DNA from 2 places in the Bradyrhizobium sp. FW305-F6 genome. Region 2 is predicted to be linked to the other one. Evidence: riboswitches for the same ligand, from Rfam matches in the RefSeq annotation. Region 2 holds a riboswitch; the other holds the start of a gene.
The links. Region 2 has a riboswitch for glycine ahead of gcvT (glycine cleavage system aminomethyltransferase GcvT). Riboswitches for the same ligand answer to the same signal wherever they lie in the genome.

Region 1 (3,404 bases), 150 kb from region 2:
TTCGGCGGGGTCATCCGCGCGCGTTTTCCTCATCCCAAGCAGGGCGAGCCGGGTATCCTGATCGCCGGGCACATGGACACCGTCCACCCCGTCGGTACCATCGAGAAGCTGAAATGGCGGCGCGAGGGCAACAAGTGCTACGGCCCCGGCATCTACGACATGAAGGGCGGCAACTACCTCTCCCTGGAAGCCATCCGGCAGCTGGCGCGCGCCTCTTTCACGACGCCGCTGCCGATCACCGTGCTGTTCACGCCGGACGAGGAAGTCGGCACGCCCTCCACACGCGACATCATCGAGGCGGAAGCCGCGCGCAACAAGTATGTGCTGGTGCCTGAGCCCGGCCGCGCCGACAACGGCGTCACCACCGGGCGCTACGCCATCGCGCGCTTCAATCTCGAGGCGACGGGCCGGCCGAGCCACGCCGGCGCGACGTTGTCGGCGGGACGCTCGGCGATCCGCGAGATGGCGCGCCAGATCCTCGCAATCGACGCGATGACGACCGAGGACTGCACCTTCTCGGTCGGCGTGGTCCATGGCGGCCAATGGGTCAATTGCGTTGCCACCACGGCGACCGGCGAAGCGCTCTCCATGGCCAAGCGCCAGGCCGATCTCGACCGCGGCGTCGAACGGATGCTGGCGCTGTCCGGCACCAGCAACGACGTCACCTTCAAGGTCACGCGCGGCGTGACGCGGCCGGTCTGGGAGCCCGATGCCGGCACCATGGCGCTCTATGAACAGGCCCGCGGCATTGCCAAATCTCTCGGCATGGAATTGCCGCATGCAAGCTCCGGCGGCGGCTCGGACGGCAACTTCACCGGCGCGATGGGAATCCCCACCCTCGACGGCCTCGGTGTGCGCGGCGGCAATGGCCACACGCTCGAAGAGTTCATCGAGGTCGACAGCCTGGTCGAGCGCGGCCGCTTGATGGCGGGATTGCTGGCGACGCTGGAATAAGTTGAATCAACATTGCACTGCACAATACGGCGGCAGTGGCGGTTTAAATTTAGCCTTGTCCAAAAATGAGGCGTGTCGTACTGCTCGGCCGTCCACGCGACGACGCGGGAGAGATCGCAACGAAGGCTGTCAGCCTTCATTGCGGCGCCGACGGAGCAACCGCCCCGGAAACTCTCAGGCAAAAGGACCGTATCGTCAGGACGATCTGGAGAGAGGCGGCGCGATTGCATGCAATCGTGACGTCCACCGAAGGGGATAATCCGCTGCGCAATCCGCGGCGGGTCAAGCTCTCAGGTAACCGTGACAGATGGGGCGCCGCCAACGGCCTTTGGCCGGCGGTTAGCCGACTCTAAACACGGGAGCCCCGAACCACGTCATGACTCATATCGCCATCATCGGCGCCGGCATCACCGGCGTCACGACCGCCTATGCCCTGCTCGAACGCGGCTACAAGGTGACGGTGCTGGACAAGCACCGTTACGCCGCGATGGAGACGTCCTTCGCCAATGGCGGACAGCTCTCCGCATCGAACGCCGAAGTCTGGAACAGCACCGCGACGATCCTGAAGGGCTTGCGCTGGATGTTCCGGCGCGACGCGCCGCTGCTGATGAATCCGCGGCCGAACTGGCACAAATATTCGTGGATGAGCGAGTTCGTCGCCAACATCGGCAACTACCGCGCCAACACGATCGAGACCACACGGCTCGCGATCGAAGCCCGCAAGTATCTGTTCGACCTTGCGACGCGCGAGGGCATCGACTTCGATCTCGAGCGCCGCGGCATCCTTCACATCTATCGCGACAAGGCCGGGTTCGAATCCGGCCTGCGCGTCAACGCGCTGCTGCAGGAAGGCGGTCTCGACCGCCGCCCTGTGACGCCGGAGGAAATCCGCAGCATCGAGCCGACGCTGCGCAAAGACTATTATGGCGGCTTCTACACGCCGTCGGATGCGACCGGCGACATCCACAAGTTCACCCGCGGGCTGGCGGACGCCTGCAAGCGGCGGGGCGCAACCTTCATCCACGAAGCCGGCATCGATTCGATCGCGCCTGCCGGCAGCGGCTTCGTGCTCGGCTGGGCCGATCTTTCCGCGAGCGATGCCGCCGCGCGCGGCATGCTGAAGGCGGACGGTGTCGTGGTCTGCGCCGGGGTTGCCAGCCGTCACTTCGCCGCCCTGCTCGGCGAGCGCGTCAACGTCTATCCGGTGAAGGGCTATTCGATCACCGTGCAGCTCGACACCGCCGAAAGCCGCAATGCCACCCCAACGGTGAGCCTGCTCGACGAGGCCGCCAAGATCGTCACCAGCCGGCTCGGCGCGGATCGCTTCCGCGTGGCCGGCACGGCCGAGTTCAACGACTTCAATCGCGACATCCGCGCCGACCGCGTGCAGCCGCTGATCGACTGGGTGCGCAGCAACTTCCCAGCCGTCGAAACGTCGCGCGTCGTGCCCTGGGCCGGGTTGCGCCCGATGATGCCGAACATGATGCCGGTGGTGCGCGCAGGACGGATGCCGGGCGTGTTCTTCAACACCGGGCACGGTCATCTCGGCTGGACCTTGTCCGCGGCGACCGCGCAGATGATCGCCGGGACCATCGACGGCTGGCGCGGGCTCAACGCACCGCCGACCGTTGCCTCACTTGGGGTTGAGCGCGAGCTGCGGCATGCATCCTGAGTGGCCAACCGGAGACATGCCTGCCTCTTGCGACAGCGCTGGCCTTGGCACACAATTTGCCCCAAGAGGACGGCGTCTCCGGACGGCCTTTTCAGCCCAAGTGACAGGCATGATAGACACGACAGAGTTCACGGGCGCCTCGAGGCCCCCCACGTTACTTAGCCGGAGATAGGTGCATGCTGGGTTATCTTATTCGCCGCGTTCTGGCCGCGGTGCCCGTGATGGGCGTCGTCGCGCTGTTCGTGTTCCTGCTGCTGCGGCTGACGCCGGGCGATCCCGCCGCGATTCTGGCCGGCGACAACGCCACGCCCGAGCGGCTCGAACGCATCCGCGACTCGCTCGGCCTCAACGAGCCCCTGATCGTGCAGTTCATCACCTGGGTGAACAAGCTGCTGCACGGCGACCTCGGGACGTCGCTGATCTCCAACCTGCCGGTCATCAAGATGATCGGCCAGCGCGTCGAGCCGTCGATCTCGATCGCGCTGTGCACCATCGTCCTCGCCGTGATCGTCGCGGTTCCCCTGGGGGTGATCGCCGCCTGGAAGCACGGCACCTGGATCGACCGTTTTGTCATGGGCCTGTCCGTGCTCGGCTTCTCGGTGCCGGTATTCGTGGTCGGCTATGTGCTGATCCAGATCTTCGCGATCGAGTTGCGCTGGGTGCCGGTGCAGGGCTTCCGCAGCATCTTCAACGGCTTCGGTCCGTTCTTCGAGCGCATAATCCTGCCGACCTGCGCGCTCTCCTTCATCTACATCGCACTGATCGCGCGCATGACGCG
Region 2 (3,404 bases):
GGCGGCGGTGTCGCCGTTGGTCTTGCGGTGCGCGGTCATCATTGGGTCCTCGCTAAAAGTCATATGTCTTCGCCGTCATGCCCGGGCGTAGCCGTCTGAAGGACGGCGTCGCTTCGCTCGCCTATGTCCCGGGCATCCACGTTCTTCGTGCCGTGAGAGAGACGTGGATGGCAGGGACAAGCCCGGCCATGACGATGTGGAAAGATCGCGCGTCATCTCACGCCGTGTGTGCCTTGTACGCAGCCTCATCCATCAGGCCGCCGAGCTCGCTTTTGTCGGCGATCCTGATCTTGAAGAACCAGGCCTTGCCTTGCGCGTCCGAGTTCACCAGCGCCGGCTCGGCCACGAGCTCGGCATTGGTCTCGAGCACTTCGCCGGTCACGGGCGCGTAGACGTCGGACGCCGCCTTGACGGACTCGACGACCGCGGCGGCTTCGGCCTTCTTCAAGCTCCGGCCGACCTTGGGCAGGTCGACGAACACGACGTCGCCGAGCTGCTGCTGGGCGTAGTCGGTGATGCCGACGGTGGCGACATCGCCGTCGATCGCCAACCATTCGTGATCAGAGGTGTACAGCGTGGTGGTCATCGTGGGGTCCTCAGCGTTTGTAGGTGTTCTTCACGAAGGGCATGGCGGCGACCGCGACCGGCAATCGTTGGCCGCGCACCTCGGCGAACAGCTTGGTGCCCAGCGCGCTCGATGCGGTGGGCACGTAGCCCATCGCGACCGGCGCGTTCAGGCTGGGGCCGAAGCCGCCCGATGTGACCTGTCCGATCGGCTCGCCGCCGGTCTCGTTCGCAAACAGCGGTGCGCCTTCGCGCACCGGCGCGCGGCCCTCGGCGCGCAGGCCGACGCGGCGGCGCGGCGCGCCGCCGTCGAAATGGGCAAGGATCTTCTCGGCACCGGGGAAGCCGCCGGCGCGCATCCCGCCGGAGCGGCGGCTCTTCTGCACCGACCATTCCAGCGCGGCCTCGACCGGCGTGGTCGCGGTGTCGATGTCGTGGCCGTAGAGGCAGAGCCCCGCTTCCAGCCGCAGGCTGTCGCGAGCCCCGAGACCGATCGGCAGCACGTCCGGATCGTCCAGCAGCAGCTTGGCGAGGTGTGTGGCGTCGCCTGATGGAGCGGAGATCTCGAACCCGTCCTCGCCGGTGTAGCCGGAGCGCGAGACGAAGCATTTGATACCGGCGACCTCGTGCGGGCCGGCATCCATGAACGTCATGGCCGCGGCCTCTGCACAGAATTTCGCCAGCACGGCTTCCGCCTTCGGCCCCTGCAGCGCGAGCAGGGCGCGGTCGGCGAGGGGCTCGATGATGCAGTCGCCGGACAGATTCGCGCGCAGATGCGCCTCGTCAGCGTCCTTGCAGGCGGCGTTGACGACCAGGAACAGGTGATCGCCGAAATTGGCGACCATGAGGTCGTCGAGAATGCCGCCCTCGGCATTGGTGAACTGGGCGTAGCGCTGCCGTCCCGGCGCGATCGCAACGATGTCCTGCGGCACCAGCCGCTCCAGCGCGCGGGCGGCGTCCTCGCACTTGCCGGATTTCGGCAGCAAGCGGAGCTGGCCCATATGGGAGACGTCGAACAGGCCGGCCTTGGAGCGGGTATGGAGGTGCTCCTTCAGCACGCCCGCGGGGTACTGCACGGGCATGTCGTAGCCCGCGAACGGGACCATCTTGCCGCCCAGGGATACATGGAGCTCGTAGAGCGGCGTACGTTTCAGGGCGGCTTGGTCGTGCGCTGGCATCATGGGACCCTCGGCGGTTCCCCGGGGACGATTCCCCGATGGACACCAGTCGAAGCCCCATCTGTCGCTGTGCCTGAGAGTATTATCCCGTCGGCGGACGCAGTCCGGGTCTTAAGCCCGTCGGCGCCTCTTTCCAGATGCTGTCAAAGCCACGCGGTCCTTTTGCCTGAGAGTTTCCGGGGCGGTTGCTCCTTCGGCGCCGGCTGCCTAAAGCCGGTCTCTCCCGACGTGGCCGTACGATACAGATGGGTACAGATCACAGGGGAGCCAAGCCTGTCAACGCGGCACTGGCGCCTTTCAACGGGATTGCGCTGCTGCGGCAACCCTCTGATCTGTCTGCACAGTTTCTGGACAGGAAAGCTGGCCTTGTCTAAAAGCGCATTGGCCCGCAGATATCAGCCTTAACGTTCCGGTTCGGACGGCAGGACAGCGGGTCCAAGCACACCCGATTGGATGAACATGAGCGGCGTCAACGAGATCAGGTCGACCTTTCTGAACTTCTTTGCCGAGAACGGCCACGAGATCGTGGCGTCCTCGCCACTCGTGCCGCGCAACGACCCGACGCTGATGTTCACCAATGCCGGCATGGTGCAGTTCAAGAACGTCTTCACCGGCGTCGAGAAGCGGCCCTATCAGCGCGCCACCACTTCGCAGAAATGCGTGCGCGCCGGCGGCAAGCACAATGACCTCGACAATGTCGGCTACACCGCGCGCCATCTCACCTTCTTCGAGATGCTCGGCAATTTCTCGTTCGGCGATTACTTTAAGGAGCGCGCGATCGAGCTCGCCTGGAAGCTGATCACGACCGAGTTCGGCCTGAAGAAGGACAAGCTGCTGGTCACGGTCTATCACACCGACGACGAGGCGGCGGGGCTGTGGAAGAAGATCGCCGGCTTCTCCGACGATCGCATCATCCGCATCCCGACCTCGGACAATTTCTGGGCGATGGGCGACACCGGTCCGTGCGGCCCGTGCTCGGAGATATTCATCGACCGCGGCGAGCACATCTGGGGCGGGCCTCCGGGCTCGCCGGAAGAGGACGGCGACCGCTTCCTCGAATTCTGGAATCTCGTGTTCATGCAATACGAGCAGGTGACGAAGGAGGAGCGCGTCGGCTTGCCGCGTCCCTCGATCGACACCGGCATGGGCCTGGAGCGCATGGCCTGCATCCTCCAGGGCGTCGAGAGCGTATTCGAGACCGACCTGTTCAAGAACCTGATCGACGCGACCGCGTCCGCGCTCGGCAGCGGCCCGACCGAGCAGACCGTCGCCTCGTTCCGCGTCATTGCCGACCACTTACGCTCCTCGGCCTTCCTGGTCTCGGACGGCGTGCTGCCCTCGAACGAGGGCCGCGGCTACGTGCTGCGCCGGATCATGCGCCGGGCGATGCGTCATGCGCAGCTGCTGGGCGCCAAGGAGCCGCTGATGCACCGGCTGGTCTGGGCGCTGGTCCGCGAGATGGGCCAGGCCTATCCCGAATTGATGCGCGCGGAAAAGCTGATCGAGGAAACGCTGCGGCTGGAAGAGACCCGCTTCCGCAAGACGCTGTCGCGGGGCCTTGCCATTCTCGACGAGAAGAGCGCGGGCCTTAAGAAGGGCGACATGTTCGACGGCGACGTCGCCTTCACGCTGTACGACACCTACGGCTTCCCGCTCGACCTG

Region 1: another riboswitch for glycine. It lies ahead of AC3WLX_RS21300 (D-amino acid dehydrogenase); the one in region 2 lies ahead of gcvT (glycine cleavage system aminomethyltransferase GcvT).

The regions. Positions count from the first base shown of each region.
Region 1 is NZ_JBYSYD010000003.1:197,378-200,781, reverse strand. It holds gene AC3WLX_RS21305 (M20/M25/M40 family metallo-hydrolase) at 1-954, shown strand, start outside; glycine riboswitch at 1,050-1,154, shown strand; glycine riboswitch at 1,158-1,263, shown strand; gene AC3WLX_RS21300 (D-amino acid dehydrogenase) at 1,331-2,626, shown strand; gene AC3WLX_RS21295 (ABC transporter permease) at 2,803-3,404, shown strand, end outside.
Region 2 is NZ_JBYSYD010000003.1:51,829-55,232, forward strand. It holds gene gcvP (aminomethyl-transferring glycine dehydrogenase) at 1-39, opposite strand, end outside; gene gcvH (glycine cleavage system protein GcvH) at 218-586, opposite strand; gene gcvT (glycine cleavage system aminomethyltransferase GcvT) at 597-1,745, opposite strand; glycine riboswitch at 1,888-1,978, opposite strand; gene alaS (alanine--tRNA ligase) at 2,202-3,404, shown strand, end outside.